DNA from 2 places in the Pseudoalteromonas sp. S3776 genome. Region 1 is predicted to be linked to the other one. Evidence: predicted binding sites of a transcription regulator. Region 1 holds the regulator's gene; the other holds the start of a gene.
The links. The regulator sigma-54, encoded in region 1, starts transcription at its own class of promoters, with help from an activator protein. The targets are predictions, from matches to a motif close to GTTGGCACGNNNNTNGNNT.

Region 1 (5,837 bases):
AGCTTGCTGGCCTTTTTACCGACGGCGACTTACGTCGTATTTTAGAGCAAAAAGTCGATATACATAACACCGCTATTAGCCAAGTTATGACTAAGTCATGCACCACCGCCACGGCCGATATGCTTGCAGCAGAAGCACTAAATATAATGGAAAATAAGCGGATTAATGGTTTAATCATAGTTAATGAGCAAAACCAGCCTGTGGGCGCCTTAAATATGCAAGACCTCTTAAAAGCAGGAGTATTATAAATGCAATTTGAAGATCTCTATCAACCGCTAAGCGATGATGCCAGAGCACGCGCCAAAAAAGTAAAACTACTCATATGCGATATTGATGGTGTATTTTCTGATGGCCGAATTTACCTCGGTAACCAAGGCGAAGAGTTAAAAGCATTTAATACAAAAGATGGTTTTGGCATTAAGGCACTGATCAATAGCGGTTTTGAAGTCGCGGTTATTACGGGGCGTCATTCAAAAATAGTGCAAGCTCGCATGAGCAGCTTAACCGTACAGCACATTTATCAAGGCCAAGAAGACAAACTTATTGCTTATCAAGAACTCAAAAACACTTTAAAGTTAACTGATGAACAAATAGCCTATATTGGCGATGATGGACCTGACATGCCCGTCATGGAGCGCGTTGGTTTTGCCGTCGCAGTAAACGATGCGCACCCGCTAATTAAACGCTTATCGCATTATACTACACAAATGCCTGGTGGCTTTGGTGCAGTGAGAGAGCTCACAGATTTACTCATGCTTGAAAACGGTATAGCACTTACGACACAAGGTACCAGCTCATGAATGCAGCACGCGTTATACTCAGTGCGTTATTCATCGGCTGTATGGTTTGGCTTTGGTACCCTTATTTTACGCAAAGCAATGTAGCGCCAGAGCAAGAACCAGAAGTCATTGCAAAGCCTGATTACACTGCTATAGAGCTTAAGCAAACAGCCTATGACGAGCAAGGTAAAATTAGCCATAAAGTTACAGCAGCTAAAATGGAGCTGTACCAACAACTTGGTTTTACATTTTTTGAAAAACCTATTTTTACTTTATATAACGAAACACAAACTTGGCGAATAAACGCTGACGAAGCAACGCTTTACGAAGATAAACAACTTATTTTAGAAGGCAACGTGGTTGCCAAAAATTTAGTTGATAACGCCATGATAGATAACATCAATGCTGACAACATCGAAGTCGACATTAAAGCGCTAACGATGCGCTCTGAGCAGCCAGTGGTTGTCACTGGGCCAAATTTAAAGATTATCGGTAAAGGCCTTGAAGCCGATTTGAAAACCGAAGTAATAAAACTAATTAACCACACGCGAACAATATATTATGACCAATAAACTCTCTAAAATACTTATTATCCCATCGCTGATGCTTGCATTTAGCGCTTCTGCTGCTGAGCCTGCTGCTCAACCGCCAGCAAACCAAATTTCTATTAGTGCAGACCGTCAAGAAGGTCAACTTAAAGAAAACGTAGGTATTTTTGAAAAAAACGTCGAAATTGTGCATGGGAACCGCAAAATTACAGCCGACCGACTCGAAGTACATAAACGTGAAGACCTAGGGGATAACAAACAACTGCTTATTGCCACTGGCAGCCCTGCCTACTTCGAAGAAAAACAAGACGATGGTACCGTAATGAGTGCCAGTGCAAACGAAGTACGTTACGACGTAGCAAAGCGCTTTTTAACACTTGTTGGGGATGCCGAAGTCGCGCAAGCCGGTCAAAAAATTAATGCTAAAAGTATTACCTACGATATGCAGCAGCAACTTATTAGCGCAGAAAAAGACGAAAACTCAACGGATCGTGTCCACACAATTTTAGTGCCTGTTGAAGCAAATATTAAAGAAAAAACAGGTAACGAAGGTCAACCATGAGCACCTTAAAAGCAGAACTATTAGCAAAAAGCTATAAAGGCCGCCAAGTTGTAAAAAATGTAGGCCTTGAGGTAGAAGCCGGCAGCATAGTGGGCTTATTAGGCCCTAATGGCGCAGGTAAAACCACCACCTTTTACATGATTGTAGGGTTAGTACCTAGCGACAAAGGTAAAATATCTATTGATGATAACGATATAACGTTATTACCTATGCACAGTCGTGCTCGCTTAGGCATTGGCTATTTGCCGCAAGAGTCATCTATATTTAGAAAGCTAACAGTTTATCAAAATTTAATGGCTATTTTAGAAACGCGCAAAGAGCTAAATAAAGCCGCGCGAGAAGAAACGCTTAACAACTTACTTGATGAATTTAGCATTCAACATATACGCGATAGCCAAGGTATGGCACTTTCTGGTGGCGAACGCCGCCGTGTAGAGATAGCCAGAGCACTCGCAGCGAACCCTAAATTTATTTTGTTGGATGAGCCTTTTGCTGGTGTTGATCCGATTTCAGTGTTAGATATAAAGAAAATAATAGAACATCTTAAAAATCGTGGCATTGGCGTATTAATTACCGATCACAATGTAAGAGAAACCCTTGATGTTTGTGAAAAAGCCTACATTGTTTCTCATGGGGAGCTAATTGCATCTGGCACCCCAGAACACGTATTAAATGACAAAACTGTACGCGATGTTTATTTAGGCGAGCAATTTAGGCTGTAACATTTAAGCCACACCTACAAGCATCTGCTAATATTAATTATAACAACATAAAAGGATTGTTAGAGATACATGAGGCAATCATTACAGCTGCGCATGGGCCAGCAACTTACAATGACTCCACAATTGCAACAAGCGATTCGCTTGCTGCAGCTCAGTACATTGGATCTCCAGCAAGAAATACAAGAAGCACTGGATAGCAACCCGCTATTAGAAGTAGAAGAGCAAGATTACACGGAAGAGTCGGCTGGAAAAAATGAACAAAAAGCAGATACGGATGATGTAACCGTAAGCGCATCGGCTGATGATACAACCAGTGAATACGAGCAAGACAGTGGTGAAGCTTTAAATAAAGACACCGTTAGCGATGATATGGCGATGGATGTAACTTGGGATGAGTACATGAGTGCAGCCCCTGCGGCATCCTCAGGCCCAATGCCAGAAGATGAGTCTATTTATCAGGGCGCCTCTACTGAAACGCTACATGAGTACTTAATGTGGCAACTTCAGCTTACTCCTTTTAGCCCAACTGACGAGGCCATTGCTATAGCCATTGTAGAAGCTGTAGATGACTCGGGTATTTTAACGCTAAGTTGTGAAGAAATTTTAGAAAGCTTTAACCAAGAAAACGATGACGACGTTGAAGTTGAACTGGATGAAATAGAAGCCGTTTTAAAACGTATTCAATTATTCGACCCTGTAGGTATAGCCGCGCGAAGCTTACAGGAGTGCTTGTGTATTCAGCTTAACCAGTTTGATAAAGACACCCCTTTTATAGAACAAACTAAAATGATCTTAACCGATCACATTGATCTATTAGCGGCACGCGACTATCGTACATTAATGAAAAAGACTAAGCTTAAAGAAGACGAGCTTAAAGAGGTCATGACTCTTATACATACCCTCAACCCAAAACCTGCAGATACAATAGTAAGGGAAGAGTCTGAGTATGTCATACCGGATGTGTCAGTTAAAAAAATTAAGGGCCGTTGGGTGGTAGAGCTAAACCCAGATAGCATGCCAAAAATACGCGTAAATAGTCAGTATGCGGCCATGTCACGTACCGTAAAATCAAGTGGTGATAGCCAGTTTATTCGCTCTCATCTGCAAGAAGCTAAATGGTTTATAAAAAGTCTTGAAAGCAGAAACGACACGCTGCTAAAAGTAACAAACTGTATTGTAAAACAACAACAAGCGTTTTTTGAACATGGCCCCGAAGCCATGAAACCAATGGTTTTAAACGATGTTGCTGAAATGGTAGAAATGCACGAATCAACAATTTCGCGTGTTACTACGCAAAAATATATGCATACGCCACGTGGTATTTTTGAGCTTAAATATTTTTTCTCAAGCCACGTAAGCACCGAAAACGGTGGCGAATGTTCGTCAACCGCAATACGTGCCTTAATTAAAAAGCTAATTGCCGCGGAAAACTCAGCCAAACCATTGAGTGATAGTAAAATTGCGGATATATTGGCAGAGCAAGGAATTAAAGTAGCTAGACGCACAATAGCAAAATACCGTGAATCGCTAGCTATTCCACCGTCAAATCAGAGAAAGAGTTTGATATAAGACGTAAAAAACAAAGAGGAAATGCTTATGCAACTAAACCTAACTGGTCGTCACGTAGAAGTAACTGATTCACTTAGAGACTATGTAAATAATAAATTTGCAAAGCTAGAAAGGCACTCAGATCATATTAGCAATGTGCATGTCATTCTCGATGTAGAAAAACTCAACCAAAAAGCAGAAGCGACTATTCATGTAAGCGGCGCAGATTTATTTGCCTCAACAGAGCACCAAGATATGTATGCTGCTATAGACTCGTTGATTGACAAGCTCGATCGTCAAGTCATAAAACATAAAGAGAAGCTTGCTAGACACTAATATTATGAAATTAAGTACATTAGTATGCCAGGACTGCAGCAAAGCTGCGGTCCTTTTTAGTAGTAAAAAAAGAATTTTAGAATTTATCAGTGAGCTGGCTCATGAAAAGCTCCCTTACTTACCACAACAGGATATTCTTAATGCGCTAGCCAGCAGAGAAAAACTAGGTAGTACGGGTATTGGCCGCGGTATCGCAATTCCGCATGGTAGAATGGGTGGCGTAGAAGAACCGCTTGCGTTAGTACTCGTTAGTGACAAGCCTGTAAACTTTGATGCTATTGATAACTGTCCTGTTGATATTTTTGTTGCACTCATCGTACCAGATGGCGATAACCAGCAGCACCTAAAGACTCTAGCAACCATAGCTGATAAACTGAGCAATAAAGAATTTTGCAAACAGCTGCGAAGCGCTAAAACCGATGCAGAACTGTATCAAGTAATTGTTGATCAATCGTAGTAAATACTAAGGGCTATAAATGGAGTTAATAATCATAAGCGGCCGTTCCGGTTCAGGTAAATCGGTTGCTTTACGCGTGGTTGAAGATTTAGGTTATTATTGCGTAGATAATATCCCGGTCAACCTGCTGCCCTCTTTAGTACGTAGTGTTTCAGATAACTATGACAAAATAGCTGTTAGTATCGATGTTCGTAATATCCCCAAAGAGCAAGACGAGTTTAACGATATTCTTGAATACCTACCGGACTTTGCTAAACCCACTCTGTTTTATTTAGACAGTGACGATCAAACACTCATAAAACGTTTTTCAGAAACACGCAGATTACACCCTTTATCAATCGATTCATTGCCGCTCGACTTAGCAATAAAAAAAGAAAAAGAACTGCTTGATGTACTTGTAACCCGCGCAGACTTTATGCTTGATACGACTGATTTAAGTGTTCACCAGTTGGCTGAGTCAATTCGCGAAAAAATACTCGGAAAAAAAGATAAACAACTAATTGTAACGTTTGAATCGTTTGGTTTTAAACACGGCATACCTAAAGAAGCTGATTATGTATTTGATGCTCGCTTTTTGCCAAATCCGCATTGGGAGCCTGAACTTAAACCGCTTACAGGTCTTGATCAACCTGTAAAAGACTTTTTGGCAAACCACAGCATAGTGCAAAAATTTACTTGGCAAATTCAAACATTTGTACAAACTTGGTTACCACACTTAGAGCGCAATAACCGCAGCTACCTGACTATTGCAATAGGTTGTACGGGTGGGCAACACCGCTCGGTTTATTTAGCCCAAACTATAGGTGAGAGCTTTGCAATGACACATCCAAATGTAAAAATTAGGCACCGTGAGCAAGAAAAGTAACCTTAAAATAATAACCTGTT
Region 2 (5,837 bases), on a different contig from region 1:
CTGCGCCGACATAGCACGAAGCACGCGTGGGTCTGCGTTTATTGGGCCTGGGCCCATGAGTAATCGCTGTGGCGGATTTAAAGTTTGAATTTGCGTGTCGCTAAACATGTTTAGGCTCCCAGAGTCTGAATAAGCATACGAATGCCCGTTATCATTAATACAACGGCAAAGGCGCGTTTTAATTGTTTTTGATCTAGCTTGCTACCAATTTTTACGCCAATAGGCGCAAACAAAATAGTAAGCGGAATAATAAGTATAAAAGCAGGTAGGTTTACAAGGCCCCACGTGCCAAGGGGGGCATCGGCGGGTGTAGTACCAATACTTAATAAAGTAATAACGCCCGGTAGCGCAATTAATAAGCCAAATACAGCAGCGGTGCCAACGGCAACATGGGCGCGTACGTTAAACGCGTTGAGCATGGGCACGCCAATAGTGCCACCACCTATACCAATCATTACCGATAAACCACCAACAATACTTGCCATAATGCCTTGGCCAAATTTACCTGGTAATTTACTAACTAGGGCAGGCGCGCCGGCTCTAAATAACATGTTTAAACTGACTAAAATGGCAATACAGGCAAACATAAGTACCAACGCATTACCGCGTATTGAGTGCGCTAAGTAGCTACATACAACGGCCATTACTAAAATAAACGGGGCCCAGTATTTAATTAAAGCAAGGTCGATATTGCCTTTTGCATGGTGCGAACGTATAGACGAAATAGACGTAGGCACTATGGTGGCAAGCGATGTCGCTGTGGCTATCATCATGGCCGACTCGGGGCTTACGCCAAAGCCTTGCAATAAAAAATACAGCACAGGCACAATTACTATGCCGCCGCCTACACCAAATAGGCCTGCTAAAATACCTGCAAAAATGCCGGTTGCTATTAAGGCCGCTATAATCGGCCATTGATTTATTATTTCTGTCATTGTGTTCCTGCTGTAGTTACTGTTGCGCGACCATCTGAACGAGGGTCGGTGGCTGCTTCAAGGCTGGTAGGTGTATCTAAAATGGCACCCGCGTGGCCCATCATTTCATTGTTATTATCAACGCTTACCCAGTCGTGGTCACGTTGATTTAATTCATGTTTAACTTGAATTACTAAGCTTTGCTCTACCTTTAAGTTTGTGCTTGTATCGCCCCAGGTGCGGCCTAATAACCAACGCGGATCGCTTACTGCTTGGGTAATTGATTTATTACGCCATGCGTAACCACTAAATACGGCAGCTTGTGTTTGTGGTTGACCTTCGCCGCCCATGGTGCCGTAGGCAAGGCGCCTGCCATCATCAAATTTTGCTAAAGCAGGGTTAAGTGTATGAGCTGGCTTTTTATGTGCTTTTAAGGCATTGGCATCGTTGTTATTTAAACTAAAGCTCAAACCACGGTTATTCCACACAAAACCACCTTCACTCATTAATATGCCGCTGCCAAATTCCCAGTAAACACTTTGAATAAAGCTCACTAGTTGGCCGTTTTTATCACGTGCTGCCATCCAAACGGTATCGCCTGGCTCTGCATTAAATGGCCATTGCTTGGCTTGGTTCATATCAATATTGCTGGCAAGCGCACTTAAGCGCTCATCGGTTAGTGCATTTTTATAATCATCGCCAAGCGCATCTGGGTCGGCCCAAAGTGTGGGACGGTGAGTAAAGCTTTGTTTGGTTGCCTCAACAATTAAGTGTATCCAATCGGCCTCTGTTTTGGCCAAGTGCTTTAGTTTATTAACGGCGCCAATTATTTGCAGAGAATGCACGCCTTGCGTGGGAGCAGGTAAGTTAAAACACTGTATGCCCGATAAATTAGCATTAAGTGGTGTTACTACATCTGCTTTTGTATTGGCTATGTCGGCTGAGGTAATAACGCTGCCTGCGGCTGCTAAATCGCTTGCAAATGAGTCGGCAAGTTCTCCTTCGTAAAAAGCATTTAAGCCGTGCTCGGCCAAGTGCTCAAAGGTACTGGCGAGTTTTGGGTTTTTAAAATGTTGCCCTGCTTGTAGCGGTTTACCATTGGGTATGTAAAGCTCTTTAAATGCAGCGTTAGTGTTTGAAGTGGCGGCAAGCTTTTCGCAGCCTGCTTGCAAGCTTTTAGATACTGTAAAGCCTTCGCGCGCAAGCTTAATAGCAGGCGCTAAAATAGTACTTAGTGGTAGGGCTGCGTGCTCATCTACCTCAAGGGCTTTTTGCCAGCCACGAAGCGTAGCCGCTTGGGTCAATGCGCTTAAACCACCGCGATCTGGTATGTGTGGCTCATTGCTGTAGGCGCTTATATCATTTGGTGCGCGCCCGCAGGCATCTATAGCTGTGGGTGTGCTTTGGTTTAGGTTATCAATAAGCCAAAAGCTGTCGCCGCCAATTGAGTTCATATGCGGGTATACCACGCTAATAGCAGCGGCGGCTGCTACCATGGCCTCAACGGCTGTACCGCCTTGTTTTAGTATTAGGGTGCCTGCCTCGGTTGCCGCAAAATGCGGGGCAGTAAAGGCAATGTTGTGTGTGCTCATGCAAGTGTGTCCTGTTTAAAGTGTGCAGCTAATTGTTGTACGCAGGCAAGTAGGCTTTTATCGTTGCCATGGCTCATCATTAATGAAAACCCATACGGGTGGCCATTTTCTAAATTAGCCAATGGTAAGTGTACTTGCGCCGAGCGGCTCAAACCCGCTATGGCCGATAAGGTGATTATTTGCATGCGTAAGGCGCTTGTGTCGGCGCCCAATTTAGGTGCAGTTGTGGGTGTGGTTGGCAAAAATAAACAACTGTTTGTATTTAGGTTTTTAGCAATTAGTGTTTGCCATTGGGTTTGTACATTTAGTGCTTCTTGTTCTTCTTGGGCGGTTAGGGCAAGCGCCATGTTAAAACGTGCCGCAATTGCCGGAGCAAACTGGGGAAGTTGCCCCGGCAATTGAAGCCAATCTTTATGCGTTTTTGCGATTGCTCGCCCTTGCAGTATTCTAAAGCTGTCAGCCAGTTCGCTTAATAAGTTACTGTCAGGCAGTTTAAATTCTTTATGGTGTTTAAAATAAAGTTTGGTTTTTTCAAGCAATTGTTTAAGCGGGGCTTGTAATACAAGGTCAACCAGCTCAAATAATGGCTCGCAAATAACTAAAGTATCAACGTTATTAATAGCTTGATTTGGCAACAGTACATTGCCTATATTGCTTAGCAGCTCTGCACTTTGCGTAAGCCAGCCAATGGTATCAAAAGGGGGCGCGAGCGGTATTAGGCCATCTTTTTCAATTACCTTATGGCTTGGCCTTATGCCAAATAAGCCACAATAACTTGCAGGTATTCTAATAGAGCCGCCGGTATCGGTACCTAAGCCAATATCGGCTAGGTTAGCAGCTACGGCGGCCGCCGACCCCATACTTGAGCCGCCACTTGCATGGCCCTTCAATTTTGGGTTTTGTGCTGCACCATAGTGAATGTTATTGCCCTCTAAGCTGTAAGCCAGCTCATCGGTATGGGTAAAGCCTGTAAAGCGACAACCTTCATTCATTAGTTTGTTTACGGCACTTGCTGTTTGCTGTGCAGGTTTTGCTGCTTTAAACCAGCTTGGGTTACCTGCGCTGTTGCGCTCGCCTTTAACAGCAAATACATCTTTTACCGCAAGGCGCTTATTTACAAGTTTGCCGTGGATGTGTGTTTGCCATGCGTTAGGGCCATGGTCACAAAAAATACCGGTAAAATTATTATGTGTTTTGGTACTCATATCACCACTCGTTATAAAGTAAATCTGACCAACTGGTTATAATCAGATTTAGGGTGATTAAAAAGACGAATTAGTTAGTATTATTTTTCAGCCCACTGCGTAACATCTTATTTTTATTTTACAGAGCCTGATCCGCTTTTTAATCGGTTAGCTGTTATATTGCCTAAAAGCTAAGCAAAAGCAATGCCAAACACAATAAAGTTGTCCGTTCGGTCAGGTTTTTGTGGGTTTGTATGGTGTTTATAAAAATTTAAGTAATGAAGAGGGTATAATTTAGAGGTAAAAACACACCAAGTTGGTGCGCGATTGCACCAACTTGGTTGCTAATGTGGCGTTTATTGTAATGCGTTAGGGCTAATAATTAAGCCATTTACATCGGCATATAGCCAATCGTTGGGGTTAATTGTGGTACTCAGCATGGTTACAGTTTGGTTTTTATCGCCAAAGCCACGTTTTAATGTACTGCGCGGGGTTGAACCAAGTGCCATAACCGGTAAATCCATAGTGGCTAGTATTTCAATATCGCGGCAACAGCCGTTAATAACAACGCCTTCCCAGCCATTTTTTAACGCGCGCTCAGCCATAATATCGCCTATAAAAGCAAAGCGTTTGCTAGCAAAGCCATCAATAACCAATACTTTACCCTCACCGTTTTCATGCAGTAAATCGGCGGCAAACGAGTTATCGTCTGGGCATGTAACGGTAACTGCTTGACCACTAAAGGTGGTTTTTTTACCAAAGTGGCGCAGGCCGCTGTCGGCGACTTGTACGCTTTCGCGGTGATCGTCAAATAAGTCTGGGGTGGTAAAGTTATTCATGGGTTAGGCCTCAGTGTGCTCAGGTATTTTTAAGCCAATACCTTTTAAAATTATGTGGGCAGTTGATTGCGTTATTTGTGCCACATCGGTTTCGTCGTATTCTAATTTGTTCATTACCAGTAGCACTTCGGCCTGAAAGTCGGCGTAGTACTGCGTAGTTGACCAAATGGTAAATAATAAATGGTAAGGGTCAACATTATCCATTTTGCCTGCATCTATCCAGGCCTGAAACACGTCTACTTTTTGTTTTACCCACGGGCGCGTGTTGGTTCTAAAGTAGTTTTGCAAATATGGAGCGCCGCGCAGTATTTCACTGGCAAATAAACGTGATTGCAGCGGCTGGTTTACGGCAAGTATTACTTTGCTTTTAATATAGTGATAAAGCACATGTGCAGGGTCGTCCTCAGGGGTTACGTTATCTAAGCCTAAGTTCCAGTGCGCAATTATGCGGTCTATTACGTTTTCGTATAGGCCGTCTTTGCTTTTAAAATAATATAAAATATTGGCCTTAGGAACGCCTGCTTCTTTAGCAACCATACTCATACTGGTGCCATCGTAACCAAGCTGAGAAAACAATTGCTCGGCGGCATCGAGTATTAATGTTTGGTTTTTTACTCGGGTCAGTTCTTTTTTATTTGGCTTTGTTTGTGTGCTCATTATGGCGATGCTGTTTTTAACGTGTTGAATGATTGTAACTTTACTGACCAAAAGGTCAAACACTTAAGTGCAGGCTAAAAACACCTTTATAACAATAAATGATGAGCAACAATTGTTTAAAGCATTAATTACTGTTAGCGTAACGTCAAACATAAGTAGTACTTTTAGGTAGTTAATGGACTTTTTTTCTAATCACAAATACACGCTTTATGGCATTGCCGCTATTTTATTATGGAGCTGTTTAGTGGCTCTGCTCAGGGATGTTTCGGAGTTATTTGGCCCTATAGGTGGGGCGGCACTTATGTACAGTGTAAGCGCGCTGTTTTTAATTTTGGTAATGGGGCGGCCTAAATTTGCTGGGTTTAATAAGCGTTATATTATTTGGGGTACTGCTTTATTTGCACTTTACGAGGTGTGTTTAGCACTGTTTGTGGGGCTTGCTAATAATCGCCACCAAGCAGTAGAAATGGCGGTTATCAATTATTTATGGCCCACGCTTACCATTTTGCTCAGTATTATTGTTAACCGTAGTAAAGTAAGTGTATGGATTTACCCTGGTATGCTGCTCGCCTTTTTTGGCGTGGCTTGGTGCGTGGGTGGCGATAGTGGGTTATCAATTAATAGTATTATGGGCAATTTTGCCAGTAACCC

Region 2: a site for sigma-54 is predicted at 3,884-3,902, ahead of CWC16_RS02355 (amidase family protein). Genes of this name have one in related genera too.

Annotation. Positions count from the first base shown of each region.
Region 1 covers NZ_PNCU01000019.1:94,878-100,714, forward strand. The annotation lists gene CWC16_RS09755 (KpsF/GutQ family sugar-phosphate isomerase) at 1-248, shown strand, start outside; gene kdsC (3-deoxy-manno-octulosonate-8-phosphatase KdsC) at 249-800, shown strand; gene lptC (LPS export ABC transporter periplasmic protein LptC) at 797-1,351, shown strand; gene lptA (lipopolysaccharide transport periplasmic protein LptA) at 1,341-1,889, shown strand; gene lptB (LPS export ABC transporter ATP-binding protein) at 1,886-2,611, shown strand; gene CWC16_RS09780 (RNA polymerase factor sigma-54) at 2,681-4,180, shown strand; gene hpf (ribosome hibernation promoting factor) at 4,208-4,495, shown strand; gene CWC16_RS09790 (PTS sugar transporter subunit IIA) at 4,500-4,952, shown strand; gene rapZ (RNase adapter RapZ) at 4,972-5,817, shown strand.
Region 2 covers NZ_PNCU01000002.1:257,193-263,029, reverse strand. The annotation lists gene CWC16_RS02370 (pyridoxal-phosphate-dependent aminotransferase family protein) at 1-108, opposite strand, end outside; gene CWC16_RS02365 (sulfite exporter TauE/SafE family protein) at 111-935, opposite strand; gene CWC16_RS02360 (gamma-glutamyltransferase family protein) at 932-2,506, opposite strand; gene CWC16_RS02355 (amidase family protein) at 2,503-3,711, opposite strand; gene CWC16_RS02350 (putative 4-hydroxy-4-methyl-2-oxoglutarate aldolase) at 4,047-4,529, opposite strand; gene CWC16_RS02345 (TetR/AcrR family transcriptional regulator) at 4,533-5,186, opposite strand; gene yddG (aromatic amino acid DMT transporter YddG) at 5,362-5,837, shown strand, end outside.